Regions from separate parts of the Halomonas sp. SL1 genome, predicted to be linked through region 2. Evidence: riboswitches for the same ligand, from Rfam matches in the RefSeq annotation. Region 2 holds a riboswitch; each other region holds the start of a gene.

Region 1 (6,999 bases), on a different contig from region 2:
CATGCGGCTGGTCGAGCTGGCCCACGAGGCCGGCGTGCCGGCCGGCGTGCTCAACGTGGTCCACGGCGGCCCGGACGTGGCCAATCGCCTCTGCGATCATCCGGACATCAAGGCGGTGTCGTTCATCGGCTCGACCCACGTCGGCACCCAGCTCTATCGCCGCGCCGCCGAGGCCGGCAAGCGCGCCCAGGCGATGATGGGGGCCAAGAACCACTGTGTGGTGATGCCCGACGCCAACCGCAGCCAGGCCATCAACAACCTGCTGGGCTCGGCCTTCGGCGCCGCCGGCCAGCGCTGCATGGCCAACTCGGTGGTGGTGCTGGTGGGCGAGGCTCGCGACTGGCTGGACGAGCTGGTCGAGGGCGCCCGCCACATGAAGGTCGGCCCCGGCACCCAGCGTGACGCCGACCTCGGCCCGCTGGTGTCGCCGGCCGCCAAGGCGCGGGTGGAGGACCTGATCGCCGCCGGCGAGCAGGAGGGCGCCCGGCTGCTGGTCGACGGTCGTGGCCGTGAGGTCGAGGGCTATCCGGAGGGCAACTTCGTCGGCCCGACCCTGTTCGCCGACGTGACCGCCGAGATGACCATCTACCGCGAGGAGATCTTCGGCCCGGTGCTGTGCGTGGTGAGCGCCGAGACGCTCGACGAGGCGATCGAGTTCATCAACGCCAATCCCAACGGCAACGGCACCTCGATCTTCACCAACTCCGGCTGGGTGGCTCGCCGCTTCGAGACCGAGATCGACGTCGGCCAGGTGGGCATCAACGTGCCGATTCCGGTGCCGGTGGCCTACTTCAGCTTCACCGGCTCGCGGGCCTCCAAGCTCGGCGACCTGGGACCCAACGGCAAGCAGGCGATCGGCTTCTGGACCCAGACCAAGACCGTCACCGCCCGCTGGTTCGAGCCGGAAAACGTCTCCGGCGGCATCAACAGCACCATCTCGCTGAGCTGATCCCATCCCGCTCGGCGATCATCGACGGCCCCGCCTCGGGAGAGGCGGGGCCGTCGTGGTTGGGGCGGCTTGCCCGGTAGACGGTACGGCGTTCGGCGCCCGGGGGATTCCATGACCCGGGTCATGTCAGGCCTCCCGCTTGCTCTGGCGGTACGTGGAAACCTTGCTAACTTGATGGAGTGTCGACGGGAATGAACCCGCCTTGGCGCCACGGGCCTATCCGGGGTGACGCGGCCAGCGGTGACGAGTCTTCTCTCTGCCCTGGTACATGAAGGAGTCATCAATGAGATCGAAAAACGGAATCGCGGCAGTGACCGGTCCCTGGATGATTGGCACTCTCGTCCTGTTGCTGGCGGCATGCAGTCAGCCACAGAGGGCGGGGGAGTCGTCGATGCAGCAGCCGGACAACTCCCTGATGCGGGTCATCAGCGGCGAGGTGTGGTATCGCGAGCGCATGGCGCTGCCCCCGGGAGCCGAGGTCATCGTGACGCTCGAGGATCAGTCGCGCGCGGATGCGCCCGCCACCGTGCTCACCGATTACACCTACACCGTCGAGGGCGCCCAGCCCCCTTATCCGTTCCGGCTGGTCTATGATCCTCAGGCCATCGACGAGCGCATGACTTACGGACTGCGGGCACGGATCGTTCACGACGGTGAGCTGCTGTTCACCAGTACGGAGCACGTTGATCCCTTCGCCGGCGAGGCGGCCGACCCCGTGCGCATCAGGGTCTCGCGGCAGTAAGCGTTGCTGGGGCCGAGGGAGATTTCCCCCCTCGCGAGTTTCCTTCGGCTTTGGCTCTGCAGGTGCGCCAGCGAGCCATCCGTGGGGCATCACGGGTGCCACGTCTGCGGACATGAAACGTGCCTGCCTGCTGTGGGCATGCCTATCCGGGCATGGGGAAAGAAAACCGGAGACCAGGGAGCCACGGATGCTTGCACGAAATGCACTGATGATCGCCACCTTCTTTGCCATGTTTTCCCCGGGGATAGCCAGCGCTCAGCAAGATGGCCTGGGCTCGGAAGCCAATGATCCGACGGCCTCCGTCATGGCCTTCCAGCTGCAGGACTTCTACACGTACCGGTACCACAACCTCGACGACGAGGACGGAAACCGCATGCAGTTCCGCGCCGCCATTCCGTTCTCGCTGGGCGACTCCAGCAACATCTTCCGGCTCACCGCGCCTTACGTGACCGACTCGCCGAATGACTCGAGCGGCTGGTCCGACATGACACTCTTCGACCTGGTGACCTTCGACCGGTCATGGGGGCGATTCGGCGTGGGTGCGGTAGCGCTGTTGCCGACCGGGGAAGACGGCCTGAGCGCCGAGAAATGGGGCCTCGGTCCCGCCGTGGGCTTCGTGGCCAGCCAACCCTGGGGGATATGGGGGCTGTTCAACCAGAACGTGTTCACGGTGGCGGGAGACGACGACTACCGCGACGTGAATATCTCGATCGTGCAGCCGATCGTGAACTACAGCCTCGGGAATGGTTGGTCGGCGGGGGCCTCCGACATGTCGATCACCTATGACTGGGAGCAGCATGATTGGGTGAGCCTGCCCCTGGGCGTTGCGCTCAACAAGCTGGTGAGGATTCAGGAGTATCCGGTGCAGTTCACGGCCAGCTATGAGCACAACTTCTACGACGAGGGGGTGAGCGCCTCGGACACCCTCAACCTCACCGCGAAGCTGCTGTTGCCTTGAACGGCAGCGGTGAGTAGGGGGCCGCTGGTCGCCTCCGAAGCGCTAAAGATCAATGACGTCTCAGGCGATCCTGGCCCCTTCCATGGAAGCTTCTGCCTCCTCCTGAGGCCCCGCTCCGGTATCGCCTAGGGGCGGATATGGGCCATCTCCAGCAGCTCGCTCAGCGGTTCCAGTTGGCCCACGTGCAGCACCAGCACGCACTCGCCGGGTTCGTCGGCGGCGGGGCGAACGATGGCGAATTCGCCTTCCTCCAGATGGAATTCGTGGATCTCGCGGCTGCCCTCGGGCGTATTGCAGCGGATCGAGCGGTAGGCCTCGTCCTCGCCGTAGGTCAGGCGGTGATAGACCTTGAAGAAGGTATACAGCGACAGGCCGCGGGGAAACGCCGGCCAGCGGGCCGGGTTGTCTCGAGTCTCTGAGTCGACCTCGAGGCCGTCGGCCTCGGCGCCGGCGATGGCACTGGCCAGCGGCTCGGCGAGCAGGCTGTCGGCCTCGCCCGGCAGCGGGGCGAGACGGTCCAGCGCCTGCTGGTAGCGCTCGGCGATCGCACGCAGGTCGGCCGTCTTGCCCAGCGCATGGTCGCCATGTCGCAGGTCTTCGGGGGCGCAGCCGCCGTTCTCCCAGCCGTGGATCACCCTGAGCGTCAGTCGCCCTTCGCGCATCGGCGCCTCCAGCAGCGCCTGGAGGGCGATGCGCAGGTGCAGCTGGCGCTCGGGGACGCCGTTGTCGAAGGCGGCGTAGGGCTCGGCGAAGATCCGGTGCAGGCAACCGGGGGCGTGTTCCTTGGCTTCGGTAAACGGCATGGCGGGGTCCGGGCTGGTTGTTCGAATGGCGGGAAGGATGTGTCATGCTGGCGTGGCAATCCGGATATCGGCCATTTTGGCCCTGTCTTGAGGATCGCCACTACAATCCATTCACTGTCGCCAGGGGAGTCTCGCCGGCATCGGCGGGGCTGAGAGAGCGTGCGTCGCTGACCCTGGAACCTGATCCGGTTCACACCGGCGGAGGAAGTGCGACATGCCTTATCTGACGTCAGCCGTGCTTGGCGCGGCGCTTTTGTGTTTCACCGTTCTGGGCCTGCGTGCCCGCCGGGCCGACGGCCCGCTCGACGACTACGTTACCGCCCGCAACTCCCAGTCGGCCCCGACCCTGGGGCTCTCCTTCCTGGCCTCCGGCATGGGGGCCTGGATCCTCTTCGCGCCGCCCGAGATCGGCGCCTTCGTCGGCCCGCTGGGTCTGGCCGGCTATGCCATCGGCTCGGCGCTGCCGTTCATCGTGCTCGGCGCCTTCGGCCCGGCCATCCGCCGTCGCCTGCCGGAGGGGCGCAGCATCGGCGAGTACGCCGAGGCCTGTTTCGGCGCCGGCATCCGCCGCTGGGTGGCGCTGGTCTCGGTGCTGTACATGGGCTGCTTCCTGGCCGCCGAGCTGACCGCCATCGGCGCCATCACCGGGCTGCTGTCGGACGTCCCGGTGGCGCTGGTGGTGGTCGGCGTGGCGGTGGCGACCCTGCTCTACACCGCGCTGGGCGGGCTGCGTGCGAGCCTGGCCACCGACCGCTGGCAGGCCTGGCTGCTGCTGGCCCTGCTGGGGGTGGTGGGCGGCGTGGCGCTGGCCCGGTTGCCCGAGCTGCCGGCCGAGGCCGCGCTGCCGTCGATCCCCGCCGCGGATGCCCTGTCCGTGGCGCTGACGCTGGTGATCGCGGTGACCGCGGCCAACCTCTTCCATCAGGGCTACTGGCAGCGGGTGTGGGCGGCCCGGGACGACCGGGCGCTGGGGCGCGGCGCCTGGCTGGGCGGCGGCATCACCGTGCTGGTGGTGGCGGTGGTCGGCGGCCTCGGCATGCTGGCCGCCATGGCGGGCGTGTCGCTGGGCGAGCCGCCGATCCCGTTCTTCGCGCTGCTCGCCGAGGCGCCGGGCTGGCTGGCGCTGCCGGCGCTGGTGCTGGCGGTGACCCTGGTGGCCTCCAGCGTCGATACCCTGCAGAACGGCATCGCCTCGCTGGTGGTGGCCGGCAGCGGCCGTCGCGGCCTGTCGCTCAGGGCGGCGCGGTGGGTCACCGTGGCGCTGATGGTGCCGGTGGTGGCGATCGCCCTGCAGGGGCTCTCGGTGCTGCGACTGTTCCTGATCGCCGATCTGCTGTGCGCGGCCATCGTGGTGCCGGTGCTGCTGGGGCTGTGGGCGCGGATGAGCGCCATGGCGGCGCTGGCCGGCGGTCTCGCCGGGCTGGCGGGCGCGGTGCTGCCGGGGTGGGTCGCCTCGGGCAGTGCCCTCGATGGCCTGCTGGCGGCGAGCTTTCCCGGCGGGGTGCCGACCCTGCCGCCCTTCCTCGGTGCGCTTCTGGCCTCCAGCGCGGTGGCGCTGCTGGTGGCCTGGTGGCGCCCGGCCGCGGTGCGGCGTACGGCCTGAACGGTTGCCAGGCCGGCGGATGACGGCCACCCTCTGAAGGTCATCCCGACCTGACGGAGGAGCCGCGCCATGAGTGACACGCCACAGGATCCCCGCCGCCGCCATTCCGCCCCGGTGGTGGACGGCGTCGGCAAGTCGGCCAGCCGCGCCATGCTGCGCGCGGTGGGCTTCAACGACGCCGACTTCACCAGGCCCCAGGTGGGCATTGCGTCCACCTGGAGCCGCGTCACGCCCTGCAACAGCCACATCGGCGAGCTCGCCGAGCAGGCCAGCGCTGGTGCCGATGCGGCCGGCGGCAAGGGCGTGATCTTCAACACCATCACCATCTCCGACGGCATCGCCAACGGCACCGAGGGCATGAAGTATTCACTGGTGTCGCGGGAGGTGATCGCCGATTCCATCGAGACGGTGGCCGGCTGCGAGGGCTTCGATGGCCTGGTGGCCATCGGCGGCTGCGACAAGAACATGCCCGGCTGCCTGATCGGCCTGGCGCGGCTCGACCGGCCCAGCGTCTTCGTCTACGGCGGCACCATCCTGCCCGGCGAGGGGCACACCGACATCGTCTCGGTGTTCGAGGCCATGGGCGCCCACAGCCGCGGCGATCTCGACCTCATCGACGTCAAGCGGATCGAGGAGACGGCGATTCCCGGGCCCGGTGCCTGCGGCGGCATGTACACCGCCAACACCATGGCCTCGGCCATCGAGGCGCTGGGCATGAGCCTGCCCGGCAGCTCGGCGCAGAACGCCGTGTCCCAGACCAAGCGCGACGACAGCCGGGCGGCGGGGGAGGCGGTGCTGACCCTGCTCGAGCGCGACATCACGCCCTCGGACATCATGACCCGCGAGGCCTTCGAGAACGCCATCACCGTGGTGATCGCCCTGGGCGGCTCCACCAATGCGGTGCTGCACCTGATCGCCATGGCCGACGCCATCGGCGTGTCGCTTTCCCTCGACGACTTCACGGCGATCGGCAAGCGGGTGCCGGTGCTCGCCGACCTGCGGCCCAGCGGCCAGTACATGATGAGCGAGCTGGTCGAGATCGGCGGCATCCAGCCGCTGATGAAGACCCTGCTCGACGCCGGGCTGCTGCATGGCGACTGCCTGACCGTGACCGGCGCCACCCTGGCCGAGAACCTGGCCGAGGTCGTGCCTTACCCCGAGGGGCAGGCGATCATCGCGCCCCTCGAGGCGCCGCTGAAGGCCCAGAGCCACCTGCGCGTGCTGCACGGCAACCTGGCCCCGGAGGGCGCGGTGGCCAAGATCACCGGCAAGGAGGGCACGCGCTTCTCCGGCCGGGCCCGGGTGTTCGGCTCCGAGGAGGAGGCCCAGGCGCGCATCAACGACGGCAGCGTGGTGGCCGGCGACGTGGTGGTGATCCGCTACGAGGGGCCCCGCGGCGGGCCCGGCATGCGCGAGATGCTGACCCCGACCTCGGCGATCATGGGGCGCGGACTCGGCAGCGAGGTGGCGCTGATCACCGACGGCCGCTTCTCCGGCGGCAGTCACGGCTTCGTGGTCGGCCACGTGACGCCGGAGGCCTTCGACGGCGGCCCCCTGGCGCTGCTCGAGGATGGCGACACCATCACCATCGATGCCGAGGCCGACACCCTCGATGTCGCGCTCACCGTCGAGGAACTCGAACGACGCCATGCCGCCTGGCAGCGGCCGGCGCCGCGCTACACCCGCGGGGTACTGGCCAAGTACGCGCGGATGGTCAGCTCCGCCTCGACCGGGGCGGTGACCGACCGCCCCGACTAGCTCGCCCCGGCAGGGCCCCGAGACGCGACGGCGCCGCCCCTCGGGGCGGCGCCGTTCGTGCTTTCGGGCAGGGCGTGCCCTGCGGCCGTCGGCTTACTGGGAGAGCGCCTGGTTCATCATGTCTTCCATGCTCATGGCGTCCTCGGGCAGCTCGAAGGCGCTTGCCGCTGGGGCCTCGTCGGACAG
Region 2 (6,999 bases):
CGACCTGGGCCTGCCCCGGCTCGACGGCATCGACCTGCTCACGCGGCTGCGCCGCGGCGGCCATCGCGTGCCGGTGCTGGTGCTGACCGCCCGCGACGGCATCGAGCAGCGCATCCAGGGCCTGGATGCCGGGGCCGACGACTACCTGACCAAACCCTTCGAGGTCGACGAGCTCAAGGCACGGCTGCGCGCCCTGATGCGCCGTAGCCAGGGCCTGGTCAGCAGCGAGCTGCGCCACCGCGGCGTGGTGCTCGACCCGGAGAACCGCCGCGTCACCTACCAGGGCCAGCCGGTCACGCTGTCGCGCCGCGAGTTCACCCTGCTGCAGGAATTCCTCAGCCACCCGGGCCACGCCTTCACCCGCGACACCCTAGCCCGCCTGCTCTACGGCTGGGACGAGGACGTGGAGAGCAACGCCATCGAGGTCCACGTTCACCACCTGCGCAAGAAGCTGGCCCCGGAGTTGATCCGCACCCTGCGCGGCATCGGCTACATCATGGACAAGGCCCCGGCGGACGAGGCACCCGGGAACAGGATCCCATGAGCTCCATCCGCCGCCGCACCCTGGGCATCGCGCTGCTGGTGGTCGCGCTGTGCATGCTGGCGATCGGCGTGACCAGCTATCGCGACGCCGCCCGCGAAGTGGCGGCGCTGTTCGACGCCCGCCTGGCCCAGCAGGCCCGGCTGCTGGAAGGCCTGGTGCGCACGCCGCTGCCCGAGGCCCGGCGCGAGGCGCTGCTGGCGAGCCTCGACGACGCCCTGCGCCGCAACACGCCGGGCACCGACGGCGGCCACCGCTACGAGGGCGAGGTGGCCTTCCAGGTCTGGCGCGACGAGCGGCTGCTGCTGCGCTCCGCCGGCGCGCCGACCGCGCCGTTCACCGAGCGTCGTGCCGGCTACGGCGACGCGACCCTGGACGGACGCGAGTGGCGCGTCTTCGTCCTCGGCGGCGACGACCTGCGGGTGCTGGTCGGCGAGCGCGGCGACGTGCGCGGCGAGCTGGTCCGGGGCATCGCCCTGCGCACCCTGGTACCGGACCTCGTGGGCCTGCCGGCACTGGCGGTGCTGCTGTGGTGGGCGATCGGCTGGGGGCTGCGGCCGCTGTCACGGCTGGCCGCCCAGATCGAAGCCCGCGACCCCCAGCGCCTGAACCCACTGCCCGACGACCCACTGCCCCGCGAGCTGGCCACCATCGTCGGCGCCCTCAACGGCCTGCTGGCGCGGATCCGCACCCTGCGGGCCCGCGAGAAGCGCTTCATCGCCGATGCCGCCCACGAGCTGCGCACCCCGCTGACGGTGCTCGACCTGCACGCCCAGAACGCCCTGGCCACCGAGGATCCGGCGGATCGGCGCGAGGCGCTGACCCTGTTGCGCGACGGCCTGGCCCGCGCCACCCGGCTGGTCGGCCAGCTGCTGACCCTGGCACGCCTGGACCCGGAGCAGGAAGGCGCCCCGGATCAGCGCATCGACCTGCTGCACGAGGTGCGCGAGTCGCTGGCCGAGCTGATGCCGCTGGCCACCGACCACGACCAGAGCCTGCACTTGGAGGCCGACGAGGCGGCAGACTGGGCGCTGACCACCGAGCCCGGCGCCGTCACCACCCTGATCAAGAACCTGGTCGGCAACGCCATCCGTCACTCCCCCGCCGGCAGCCGCATCGACGTGGCACTGACGGCGGAAGAGCGAGTGCTGGTGCTGCGGGTGGACGACAGCGGTCCCGGCATCCCCGAGGACGGCCGCCAGCAGGCGCTGGCGCGCTTCCACCGCGGCGGTGCGGGAGCCGGGGCCGGCCTCGGACTGTCCATCGTCGACCGTCTGGTACAGCGCCACGGCGGCCGCCTGACGCTGGGCGACGCCCCCGGCGGCGGGCTGCGCGTGAGCGTGCGGCTGCCCCGCGCCTGACACGGCATCGTCATGTCGCTCCCTTAGCGTTGGTGTAAGCCGACTTTAAGCCAACGCCGTTACGGTGGTGGGCTGAATCGCCCAACGACAACCGGAAAGGAGACATCGACATGCACGCCATGCCCCCGACCTCTCTCGACGCCGCCCTGCGCCGCCCCCTGTGGCTGGCCCTGGGCGGCGTGCTGCTGCTCGTCGTCGAATGGCTGATCAGCCCCTGGGGCGTGGGTAGCCTGCCGCTGGCGTTGGTCGCCCTGGCCGCCGGCGCCGCCTTGCTGCTTCGCCCCCTGAACGCGGCGATGCGCCTCGAACCCGAGGAGGAAGGCAACGGCATGAGCGCCGATCTCCAGAGCGTCTCCCAGGCCAGCCTGCTGACCCTGGCCGTGCTCCAGCTGGCCGCCTGAGGCGACGCCCGCCGGCTTTACATGCATCGGACGAAGGGCGATAGTGAGGCCCGACGACAGGGGCGCCGGGGCGATGATCCGCCGCGGCTGAGAGGCACCCTCACTACCTGACCCGGATAATGCCGGCGGAGGGAGTCGTGCCGGCTCCCTCGGTGGCCGCGCCTCCCGTCGCCAGGAGGCCCGATGCATTCCCTCGATCCCGCGCCGCATCTGGCGCGCGTGCGCCGCACCACCCCGCTGGTTCACAACATCACCAACCACGTGGCGATGAACTTCATGGCCAACGCGCTGCTGGCGCTGGGCGCCTCGCCCGCCATGGTCCACGCCCGCGAGGAGGCCGCCGAGTTCGCCGGCCTGGCCACCGCCCTGACGCTGAACATCGGCACCCTCTCGCCCCACTGGCTCGACGCCATGGACGACGCCGCCCGCGCCGCCAATGACGCCGACACGCCCTGGGTGCTCGACCCGGTGGCGGTGGGCGCCACCCGCTTTCGTCGCCAGGCCGGCGCCCGGCTGCTGGCGCTGGGGCCGACCGCGATCCGCGGCAACGCCTCGGAGATCCTGGCGCTGGCCCGACAGGGCGGCGGCGGGCGCGGCGTGGACAGCACCGACAGCGCCGACAGCGCCGAGCGCGCCGCCGTGGCGCTGGCCCGCGAGCATGCCACCGTGGTGGCGGTCACCGGCGAGGTCGACCTGGTCACCGACGGCCGACGCCTGACGCGGGTCTGCGGCGGCCATGCGCTGATGCCTCGCGTCACCACCATGGGCTGCGCCCTGACCGGCGTGGTCGGCGCCTTCCTGGCCGGCGCCGAGGATCCGTTCGAGGCCACCGTAGCGGCGCTGACCGCCTACGCCGCGGCCGGGGAGATCGCCGCCGAGACCGCCGCCGGCCCCGGCAGCTTCGCCGTGGCCTTCCTCGACGCCCTCTATGCCCTCGATCCCGACACCCTCGCTACGCCGCTGGCCGACCGTATCCACCTGGAGCTCACCGATGCGCCTTGATCTGTCCCTCTACCTGGTCACCGACCCCGAGCTGTGCGCCGCCCTCGGCGTGGAGCAGACCGTACGGGCCGCGGTGCGCGGCGGCGTCAGCGTCGTCCAGCTGCGCGACAAGCACGCCGCCGACGCCGAGATGATCCCGCTGGCCCGGCGCCTGAAGGCTGCCCTGGCCGGCAGCGGCGTGCCGTTGATCATCAACGACCGCCTCGAGGTCGCGCTGGCCAGTCGGGCCGACGGCCTGCACATCGGCCAGGACGACGGCGAGGTCGCCGATGCCCGTGCCGCGCTGGGCCCGGACGCCATCCTCGGCCTCTCGGTGCAGACCCACGAACAGCTGGCACGGCTGGACGCCGGGCGCCTCGACTACCTGGGCCTCGGCCCGGTGTTCGCCACGGCCACCAAGCAGGACCATGCCGCGCCGCTGGGCGTCGACGGCCTGGCGGCGCTGGCCGCCGCCAGCCCGCTGCCCACGGTGGCGATCGGCGGGCTCAAGGTCGAGCACGTCGAGGCGGTGCGCCGCGCCGGTGCCGGCGGCCTGGCGGTGGTCTCGGCGATCTGCGGCACCCCGGACCCGGAGGCCGCCGCCCGCGCCTTCCCGCCGTTCCACCGCTGACGCCTGAACGGCCAGCCCCGAACGCAGGCGGCCCCGCGCGAAAGAGCGCGGGGCCGCCGGGTCGCCGACGCGACCTGCGTCACAGGGAAGGCCGCCGGTTCAGCGCGACGCGCCGCTCCTGATAGGCGATGGCCAGGCCGCTGGCGATGATCAGGCTGCCGCCGGCGAACACCCAGGGGTCGGGCATCTCGCCCCAGAAGCCCCAGCCCAGCAGGGTCGCCCACAGCAGTGCCGTGTAGTCGAAGGGCGCGGCAATGGCCGCCGGGGCGTAGCGGAAGGCCTGGGTCAGGCCCACCATGGCGCCGACGCCGAGCACGCCAGCGCCCAGGAAGCCCAGCCAGTGCAGCGGCGCCGGGGCCTGCCAGACCCAGGGCAGGGTCAGGGAGGCGGCCAGGCAGGGCACCAGGGTGGTGTAGAAGACCATGGCCCAGAGGTGCTCCCCTTCGCCGTAGCGGCGCGCGGTGATCATGGTCAGGGCATAGAACAGCGCCGCGGCGACCACCACCAGCATGGCGGGCTGGAAACCGGCCGCCCCGGGCCGCACCACCACCAGCACCCCGACGAAGCCGAGCAGCGTGGCCAGCCAGGTCGGACGGTCGACCCGCTCGCCGAGCAAGGGCACCGACAGCAGCGTCACGAACAGCGGCGCGGCGAAGGCGATCGCCGTGGCGGTGGCCAGCGGCAGCAGCACCAGCCCCCACATGAAGGTGATCATGGTGGCGGTGAAGATCAGGCCGCGCAGCAGGTGCACGCCCGGACGCCGCGTGCCGAGGGTGCGCAGGCCGCCATTGAAGCGCGCGATCAGCACGATCAGCGGCAGCGACACCAGGGTGCGGAAGAAGATGATCTGCAGCGGCGAATGCACCGCGCCCAGCCACTTGGTGAGGGCATCGCCCAGGGCCAGACACAGCACGCCGCCGCACATGAACAGGATGCCTTTCAGAGAGGGAGCCATGCAGCGCCTCCGTGCGCGCGTCGAGGGAGGGGAAACGACACCGCCCCGACGGCCTGACCGTCGGGGCGGTGAGAGGGGCCGGAACCGAGGGTCAGAGCGAGGCCTGGACCACCATGCAGTCCATGCCCTGGGACTGGAGACGCTGGCAGGCGCTGCGGGCCTGGCGCTCGCCCAGATCGACCAACCGCGCCCGGTAGACGCCGGCTTGCGCCACCCAGGGCACGTCGACCCGGGCGTCATCCAGCTCCGCGGCCAGTCGGGCCGCGGCGCGGTCGGCCAGGCGACGAGCGTGATCGGCGTCGCTGAAGGCGCCGACCTGCACGCCCCAGCCGCCGGTCCGCTCGTCGCGGTCGATCAGCGCGGTCAGCGGATCCGCCTCCGCCGCACCGCCGACGGCCGCGTCGGCGCTCGGCGCCGAGGCCACGATCGCCTCGTCCGGCGAGGGGGCGGCGACCTCCTGCACCACCGGCCCCGGCGCGGCGGCGCGGCTCGGCTCGCTGGCCGCCGGCGTCGAGGCCGGCTCGGGCGCCCGGGCGGATACCGTCGCGGCCGGTGCCGGTGCCGGCGCGGCGCTGTCGCGGCTCGCCAGCATCTGACCGGCCGGCGGCAGCGTGCGGCCCGGCAGCGGCATCAGGCGCTCGTCGGCGATCTCGGTGCGGGCCAGCCAGCCGTGGCCGTCGGCCAGGGCGGCGCGGGCGAAGCCGCGGTTCAGCAGGTCGGCCATGTGCTCGTCGCGGGAGGCGGCGGTGAAGCCGCCCATCACCACCGAGAGCATGCGCCGGCCGCCATGCACCGCCGAAGTGGCGACGTTGAAGCCGGAGGCGCGGATGAAGCCGGTCTTGAGGCCGTCGGCGCCCGGGTAGTTGGCCAGCAGGCGATTGTGGCCGCGGTAGGTGTTGCCGCGCCAGGTGAAGTCCTGCAGCGAGAAGTAGTGGTAGTACTGCGGGAAATCGAGCATCAGCCGACGGGCCAGCACCGCCATGTCGCGGGCGGTGGTGACCTGGGCGTCGTCCGGCAGGCCGGAGGCGTTGCGGAAGGTGGTGTGGCGCATGCCGAGCTCGCGGGCGCGCTCGGTCATCATCCGCGCGAAGTGGCGCTCGCTGCCGCCCAGCGCCTCGGCGACGACCACCGCCACGTCGTTGGCCGAGCGCACCACCAGCGACTCGATGGCGGTCTCCACCGGGATGCTGTCGCCCGGCTTGAGATAGAGCTTGGTGGCCGGCATGGCCGCCGCCGCCCGCGACACCGGCAGCGGCTGCCCCAGGCTCATGCTGCGCCCTTCAATGGCCTCGAACAGCATGTAGAGGGTCATCATCTTGGTCAACGAGGCCGGATAGCGCGGCGCATCGGCGTTCTCGGCGTAGAGGATCTCGTGGGAGTCGGCGTCGATGACGATGCCCGCATAGCGGGGATTCTCGGCCTGGGCGAGCGGTGCCAGCAGCACGCTGGCCATGACGAGGGCGGCGAGCAGACTCACTCGCCAGCCGGAAATCGGAGTCGGCAGCATCGGTGTTCCCCTGAAGAATGACGCGCTTTATAAGTGCATTATGACCCAGGGGCCTGCCCTGTACAGGGCGAAACGCGGCCCGAGGCGCCATTTCCACTTTTCATTGTCGGACATCCAGCCTCGTTCTTGAGCGCGTCGATGTCCACCTCGTCGATCTGCGCCGGCGCCAGGAAGCGCTCGGCGTAGTCGCGCCACACCCCGCTGTCGAGCAGCAGGACGAAGACGTCGGGATCCAGATGGCCGTCGCGGGCCATGCCGGCCAGGATCGACAGCGAGCGCGACAGCGTCAGACCCGGCTTGTAGGGCCGGTCGGCGGCGGTCAGCGCCTCGAACACGTCGGCCACCGCCATGATGCGCTCCTCCAGACTGGCCTCGGCCAGCACCAGCCGGCGCGGATAGCCCCGGCCGTCCATGCGCTCGTGATGGTTTCCGGCGATGGTCGGCACCCGCCGCAGGTGTGCCGGCCAGGGCAGCGACTCGAGCATCATGATGGTCTGGACGATGTGCTCCTGGATGCGGAAACGCTCGACGTCGTTGAGCGTGCCGCGGGCCACCCGCAGGTTGTAGAGCTCGCCCTGGTCGCCGGCCACCTCGGGCGGCTGCATGGCGAAGCCCCAGCGGT
Region 3 (6,999 bases), on a different contig from region 2:
CGCCCGTGCGCACCCTCCGGCATCCGCTCTCATCGGAATCGGAGGCAAGATGGGCCGTCGCTTCAGTGATCTCACCGCCGCCTGCCAGGCCGACTGGCGCGCCTACACCGAGCACGACTTCGTCCGCGCCCTGGGCGCCGGCACGCTCGAGGCGGACGCCTTCCGCCACTACCTGCAGCAGGACTACCTGTTCCTGATCCACTTCGCCCGCGCCTACGCCCTGGCCGCCTACAAGAGCCGCGACCTCGACGAGCTGTGCCAGGCCTTCGACGGCCTGAAGACCATCCTCGACGTCGAACTGGACCTGCACCGCGGCTTCTGTCGCGACTGGGGCATCACCGAAGACGACCTGGCGGCGCTGCCCGAGGCCCGCGCTACCCTGGCCTACACCCGCTTCGTGCTCGACGCCGGCAGCCGCGGCGACCTGCTCGACCTGCGCGTGGCGCTGGCCCCCTGCCTGGTGGGCTACGGCGAGATCGCCAACTGGCTCGAGGCGCAGCCGTTCACCGTGCGCGGCGACGCCAACCCCTATGACGCCTGGATCGCCATGTATCAGGGCGACGACTTCCAGCGGGCGATGCACGCCGAGATCGCCTGGCTGGACGCGCGCCTGGCCGAGGTGACGCCGGCGCGCTTCGACCAGCTGGCGCGGCTGTTCCGCGACGCTACCCGGCTGGAGATCGACTTCTGGCAGATGGGGCTGGATCGCGCGGACTGAGCTCCACCTTCCTTGACTGCCGAGCTTTTCCGGCGACAAGACCACGCGAGGCGCTGTGAACCCATCCCTGGGCGCTAACTTTTGCCCTGCGGCACTCTCGCATCCTGCTCCGTTTGCAGGACCAGTGCTGGCCATCCATGGCCAGCCCGTTCGGCGAGGATCGCCTCACCCATGGCAAAAACCCTCGCTTTGTCTTGCCCCCGGCGCTCGGCTAGCACCGCGCCAGCTCGGCCCCTGGCCCACGATAGAAAAAAAGTAGGTAGGAAGAAGAAAGGCAATGACACGGCCCGCCCAGCGGCGGGCACCACCACGCTTGACGGGGTGCCGTTGAAGACGGCTGAGATCATGCGGCGCGAGGCGCCGGAGCATGGATCCCGTTGAACCTGAACTGGCTAGGACCAGCGTAGGGATCAAGCGACACGCGGCGGCGCCTCGGCGTCGGCCGCCCCTGTCCTCCCCGACGGTCCTCCCTGACGAACCACTCAAGCCAAGGGAGCACGACCATGAGCAAGACCATCCATTTCCTCAACGAGAACGCCCGCGTCGACGCCGCCGCCGTGGCCCCGCTGGCCGGCTCGCGCAAGGTCTTCGTCGAAGGCTCGCGACCCGATATCCGCGTGCCCTTCCGCGAGATCGGCCTGTCACCAACCCGCACCTCCGGCGCAGATGAAGAAAACCCGCCGCTGCTGGTCTACGACACCTCCGGCCCCTACACCGACCCCGAGGCCGACATCGACCTGCGCCGCGGCCTGCCCGAGCTGCGCCGCGACTGGATCGAGGCCCGCGACGACACCGAGTTCCTCGACGGCCCGACCTCGGAGTACGGCCGCCGCCGCGCCAACGACCCCATGCTGGCCCCACTGCGCTTCGAGCTGACCCGCATGCCCCGCCGGGCCAAGGAAGGGAAGAACGTCACCCAGCTGCACTATGCGCGCCAGGGCATCGTCACCCCCGAGATGGAATTCATCGCCATTCGGGAAAACCAGAAGCGCCAGACGATGGGCACCGAAGAGGTCGAGCGCATCCTCGGCCACCAGCACCCGGGCGAGGCCTTCGGCGCCCGCCTGCCCGAGGAGATCACCCCCGAGTTCGTGCGCGACGAGGTGGCCGCCGGCCGCGCCATCATCCCCAACAACATCAACCACCCGGAATCCGAGCCGATGATCATCGGCCGCAACTTCCTGGTGAAGATCAACGGCAACCTCGGCAACTCGGCGGTCACCTCGTCCATCGAGGACGAGGTCGACAAGATGACCTGGGGTATCCGCTGGGGCGCCGACACCATCATGGACCTGTCCACCGGGCAGAACATCCACGAGACCCGCGAGTGGATCATCCGCAACGCCCCGGTGCCGATCGGCACCGTGCCCATCTATCAGGCGCTGGAGAAGGTCAACGGCGTGGCCGAGGACCTGACCTGGGAGGTGTTCCGCGACACCCTGATCGAGCAGGCCGAACAGGGCGTCGACTACTTCACCATCCACGCCGGCGTGCTGCTGCGCTACGTGCCGCTCACCGCTAGACGCACCACCGGCATCGTCTCCCGCGGCGGCTCGATCATGGCCAAGTGGTGCCTCTACCACCACCGCGAAAGCTTCCTCTACGAGCACTTCGAGGAGATCTGCGAGATCTGCAAGCGCTACGACATCGCCTTCTCGCTGGGCGACGGCCTGCGCCCGGGCTCGGTGGCCGACGCCAACGACGAGGCCCAGTTCGCCGAGCTCGAGACCCTGGGCGAGCTGACCCGCATCGCCTGGGAGCACGACGTCCAGGTGATGATCGAGGGCCCCGGTCACGTGCCGATGCACCTGATCAAGGAGAACATGGACAAACAGCTCCGCGAGTGCGACGAGGCGCCCTTCTACACCCTCGGGCCGCTGACCACCGACATCGCGCCGGGCTACGACCACATCACCTCCGGCATCGGCGCGGCGATGATCGGCTGGTACGGCTGCGCCATGCTCTGCTACGTGACCCCCAAGGAGCACCTGGGCCTGCCCAACAAGGACGACGTCAAGACCGGCATCATCACCTACAAGATCGCCGCGCATGCTGCTGATCTCGCGAAGGGTCACCCGGCCGCCCAGCGCCGTGACAATGCCCTGTCGAAGGCACGCTTCGAGTTCCGCTGGGAGGACCAGTTCAACCTCGGCCTCGACCCGGACACCGCCCGCGAGTACCACGACGAGACCCTGCCCAAGGACTCGGCCAAGGTGGCCCACTTCTGCTCCATGTGCGGGCCCAAGTTCTGCTCGATGAAGATCAGCCAGGAGGTTCGCGACTACGCGGCCGACAACGGCCTCGAAGGCGACCGCGCCGTGGTGGAGCGCGGCATGGCCGAACAGGCCGAGAAGTTCCGCGACCAGGGCGCCGAGCTGTACAAGGAGGTCTGACCTCCCGCCTTGATGCAGAACGCCGCGCCGGCTGCATGCCGGCGCGGCGTTTTTCATGCGGCCAAACGGGTTCAGTTTGCCGCGGGCACGGGAGCAACGACCTCGTTGTCTTCCGTCGAGTCACGCCCGCCCGGCGCGAAGCGCAGCAGCCGCAGGGCGTTGAGCGTGACCAGCACGGTGGCGCCGGTATCGGCCAGGATCGCCAGCCACAGCCCGGTGATGCCGAGCACGGTGGTCACCAGGAACAGCCCCTTGAGCCCCAGGGCGATGGCGATGTTCTGGCGGATGTTGGCCATGGTCGCCCGCGCCAGCCGGATCAGCGCCGCCGCGTCGCCCACCCGGTTGCGCAGCAGCGCGCCGTCGGCGGTCTCCAGCGCCACGTCGGTCCCCGAGCCCATGGCCACGCCCACCTGGGCGCTGGCCAGGGCCGGGGCGTCGTTGATGCCGTCACCGATCATCATCGTCCGCTCATGGCCGGCCAGCTCACGGATCGCCTCGACCTTGCCCTCCGGCATAAGCCCGGCGCGACGCTCGATGCCGAGGCGCCCGGCGATGGCCGCGGCGGTGCGATCGTTGTCGCCGGTCAGCATCACCGAGCGCACGCCCAGCGCCGACAGCGCCTGCACGCCGGCCTCGGCATCGGGCCGCGGCTCGTCGCGCAGGGCGATGGCCCCCAGCGCCACGCCGTCCTCGACCGCCACGATCACCGTCTTGCCCTCGGCCTCGAGTTCCTCGATTCGCGCGGCCAGCGCCTCGGCCAGCGTGCCGCGATCGGCCACGTGGCGCGGCGCGCCGACGAAGGCCCGGCGACCCTCGATCAGCGCCTCGACGCCCTGCCCGGGCACCGCCCGGGCCTCGCTGACCCTTGAGGCCGCGACCTGCTGCGCCTCCGCATGGGCGACCACCGCCTGCGCCAGCGGATGGCTGGCGTCGCGCTCCAGGCCCGCGGCCAGGGCGATCACGTCCTGCGCGGCCACGGCGTCGCTTGCCGGCACCACATCGGTCACCCGCGGCCGGCCCTCGGTCAGGGTGCCGGTCTTGTCGAAGGCGACCGCCTCGGTGCGGGCGGCGGCTTCGATCACCGCACCGCCCTTGAGCAACAGCCCGTGCCGGGCGCCGCTGGAGAGCGACGAGGCGATCGATGCCGGCACCGAGATCACCAGCGCGCAGGGGCAACCGATCAGCAGCAGCGCCAGGGCGCGATAGGTCCACTCGCCCCATTCGCCGCCCAACGCCAGCGGCGGCACCACGGCCACCAGCACCGCCAGGCCGACCACCGCCGGCATGTAGACGCGGCTGAAGCGGTCGATGAAGCGCTCGGTGGGCGCCCGCGCCTCCTGGGCTTCCTCCACCAGCCGGATGATGCGTGCGATGGTGTTGTCCTCGGGCGGCCGGGCCACGCGCAGCCGCAGCACGCCGTCATGGTTGATCGAGCCGGCGAACACCTCGTCGCCCTCGCCCCGGTCCCGCGGCACCGACTCGCCGGTCACCGGCGACTCATCGATCGACGAGCGGCCCTCGAGGATGGTGGCGTCGGCGGGGATGCGGTCGCCGGGGCGCACCACCACCACCTGGCCGACCGCCAGATGTGCCGCATCCACCGTGCGCGTCTCGCCGGGGGCGACTTCCAGGCGTGCCTCGCGAGGCACCAGATCGGCCAGCGCGCGGATGCCCGAGCGGGCCCGGTCCGCGGCCACGCCCTCGAGGATCTCGCCGATAGCGAACAGCAGCACCACCATGGCCGCCTCCTCGGCGGCGCCGATGATCAGCGCACCGCCGGCGGCCAGGGTCATCAGCATCTCGATGGTGAACGGCATGCCGACCCGCGCCGCACTCACCGCACGGCGAGCGACCGGCGCCAGTCCGATCAGGCAGGCCGCCAGGAAGGCCCAGTGGGCCACCTCCGTTCCGACGGTGAAGCGCAGCAGCGTGGCCACGCCGAGCGCCACCCCGGTGGCCAGCACCAGCCGCCCCTTGGCGGTGGCATGCCAGCGCCGGGGCGAGGCGTCATCACCCCGACGGAAATGATCGGCATGATCGCGCCCGGCACAGCAGCCGGCGCCCGAAGGCGCCTCGGCATCGTCCTGCGCCGACTGGCGCCGAACGCCATAGCCCAACCGCTCGACCAGCGACGCCACGTCCTCGGGCGCCGTGCGGCCGGTATCCAGATCGAGGGCCAGCGAGCCCTGCATGACCGAGACCTTCACGTCAGCCACGCCATCCAGACGCTCCAGCGCGCCGCGGATCTTGCCGGCGCAGCTCGGACAGTCCATGCCTTCCACGCGCCACTGGTGTCGCTGGAGTGCACCCTTTTCAGCTTCCTGCGCGGCGTCTTGCGCCATCCTGACCTCCTCGGGGCTCGTCATCGAAACATGGCATCAGCCTAGAGCCTCTAGCCGCTATAGACTCAAGCGGTGATGACGCCGGGCACGACACCGCCAGCATGGACAGCTGGCACGCGGCCTGCATGCTTAAGGAAACCCCCAACGAGAGGCGATCGCCATGCCGGCACCCTCCCTTTCGACGCCACTTGGCGCCGAGGCCTTCCATGAGCGCGCCCATCGCCACCTGACGATGCTCTACGGCCCCCGCGCCGACGAGGTGCTGCGCCGGCTGTTCACCCTGCTGGCGCATCAGGCCCCCATGACGCCCCCGGATGGTGAGGCACCGCCCGCCCGTCCGCTGTGGAGTGAACGCGACCAGTGGCTGATCGCCTACGGCGACAGCCTGGTCGACGGCGAGCAGCCACCGCTCGACGTCCTCGACGACTTCGTCGCCGGCCGCCTCGGAGAGACCTTCAGCGGCGTGCACCTGCTGCCCTTCTTCCCCTGGAGCAGCGACGATGGCTTCTCGGTCATCCACTACCGCGAGGTCGATCCCAAACTCGGCGACTGGCCCCAGGTCCGCCGCCTTTCCCGTCGCTTCGATCTGGGGGTCGACCTGGTGCTCAACCACGTCTCACGGGAATCGCTGTGGTTCGCCGACTATCTCGGCGGCAACCAGCCCGGCCGCGACTACTTCATCGAGATGGATCCCGAGACCGACCTCTCGGCGGTGGTGCGGCCACGCAGCTCGCCGCTGCTGGTCAAGGTGCCGACCCGCCGCGGGCCCCGTCACCTGTGGGCGACCTTCTCCGAGGATCAGATCGACCTGAACTTCGCCAACCCCGACGTGCTGCTGGAGTTCGTCGGTATCCTGCTGTTCTACCTCTGCCAGGGCGCGCGAGTGATCCGCCTGGATGCCATCGCCTACCTGTGGAAGAAGGTCGGCACCTCCTGCATCCACCTGCCCGAGACCCACGAGGTCGTGCGGCTGCTGCGCGCCATCGCCGATCACGTGGCGCCGGGCACGCTGATCCTCACTGAGACCAACGTGCCGCACCGCGAGAACATCAGCTACTTCGGCCTGGATCGGCTGGAGCAGGACGGCACGCCGCCGGACGAGGCCCACCTGGTCTATCAGTTCCCGCTGCCGCCGCTGCTGCTGCACACCTTTACCAGTGGCGAGGCCGGCACCCTGGCGGCCTGGCTGCGCAGCCTGCCCGCACTGCCCCCGGGCTGCAGCTTCCTCAACTTTACCGCCAGCCACGACGGCATCGGCGTACGCCCGCTGGAGGGCTGGCTGCCCCACCACGAGGTCGAGGCGCTGCTCGAGCTGATGCACCGCTTCGGCGGCTTCGTCAGCATGCGCACCAAGGACGATGGCGAGGACTCGCCCTACGAGATCAACATCACCTGGTTCGACGCCATGAAGGGCACGAGACGCGGCGCGGACCCCTGGCAGATGCCGCGTTTCCTGTGCAGCCAGCAGCTGATGCTCGGCCTCAAGGGCATCCCGGCGCTGTATCTGCACGCGCTGACCGGCACCCTCAACGACATCGAAGGCATG

The links. Region 2 has a riboswitch for thiamine pyrophosphate ahead of thiM (hydroxyethylthiazole kinase). Riboswitches for the same ligand answer to the same signal wherever they lie in the genome.
Region 1: another riboswitch for thiamine pyrophosphate. It lies ahead of C9J49_RS08925 (sodium:solute symporter); the one in region 2 lies ahead of thiM (hydroxyethylthiazole kinase).
Region 3: another riboswitch for thiamine pyrophosphate. It lies ahead of thiC (phosphomethylpyrimidine synthase ThiC); the one in region 2 lies ahead of thiM (hydroxyethylthiazole kinase).

The regions. Positions count from the first base shown of each region.
Region 1 covers NZ_PYUQ02000014.1:66,599-73,597, reverse strand. The annotation lists gene C9J49_RS08945 (CoA-acylating methylmalonate-semialdehyde dehydrogenase) at 1-949, shown strand, start outside; gene C9J49_RS08940 (YbaY family lipoprotein) at 1,341-1,691, shown strand; gene C9J49_RS08935 (hypothetical protein) at 1,900-2,649, shown strand; gene C9J49_RS08930 (hypothetical protein) at 2,775-3,452, opposite strand; TPP riboswitch at 3,565-3,677, shown strand; gene C9J49_RS08925 (sodium:solute symporter) at 3,667-5,055, shown strand; gene ilvD (dihydroxy-acid dehydratase) at 5,125-6,813, shown strand; gene C9J49_RS08915 (hypothetical protein) at 6,907-6,999, opposite strand, start outside.
Region 2 covers NZ_PYUQ02000031.1:35,204-42,202, forward strand. The annotation lists gene C9J49_RS16500 (response regulator transcription factor) at 1-544, shown strand, start outside; gene C9J49_RS16505 (ATP-binding protein) at 541-1,902, shown strand; gene C9J49_RS16510 (hypothetical protein) at 2,013-2,303, shown strand; TPP riboswitch at 2,352-2,454, shown strand; gene thiM (hydroxyethylthiazole kinase) at 2,487-3,305, shown strand; gene thiE (thiamine phosphate synthase) at 3,295-3,915, shown strand; gene C9J49_RS16525 (DMT family transporter) at 3,995-4,870, opposite strand; gene C9J49_RS16530 (serine hydrolase) at 4,962-6,377, opposite strand; gene C9J49_RS16535 (HD domain-containing phosphohydrolase) at 6,416-6,999, opposite strand, start outside.
Region 3 covers NZ_PYUQ02000008.1:128,550-135,548, forward strand. The annotation lists gene tenA (thiaminase II) at 50-718, shown strand; TPP riboswitch at 1,026-1,145, shown strand; gene thiC (phosphomethylpyrimidine synthase ThiC) at 1,222-3,111, shown strand; gene C9J49_RS03280 (heavy metal translocating P-type ATPase) at 3,183-5,453, opposite strand; gene C9J49_RS03285 (sugar phosphorylase) at 5,614-6,999, shown strand, end outside.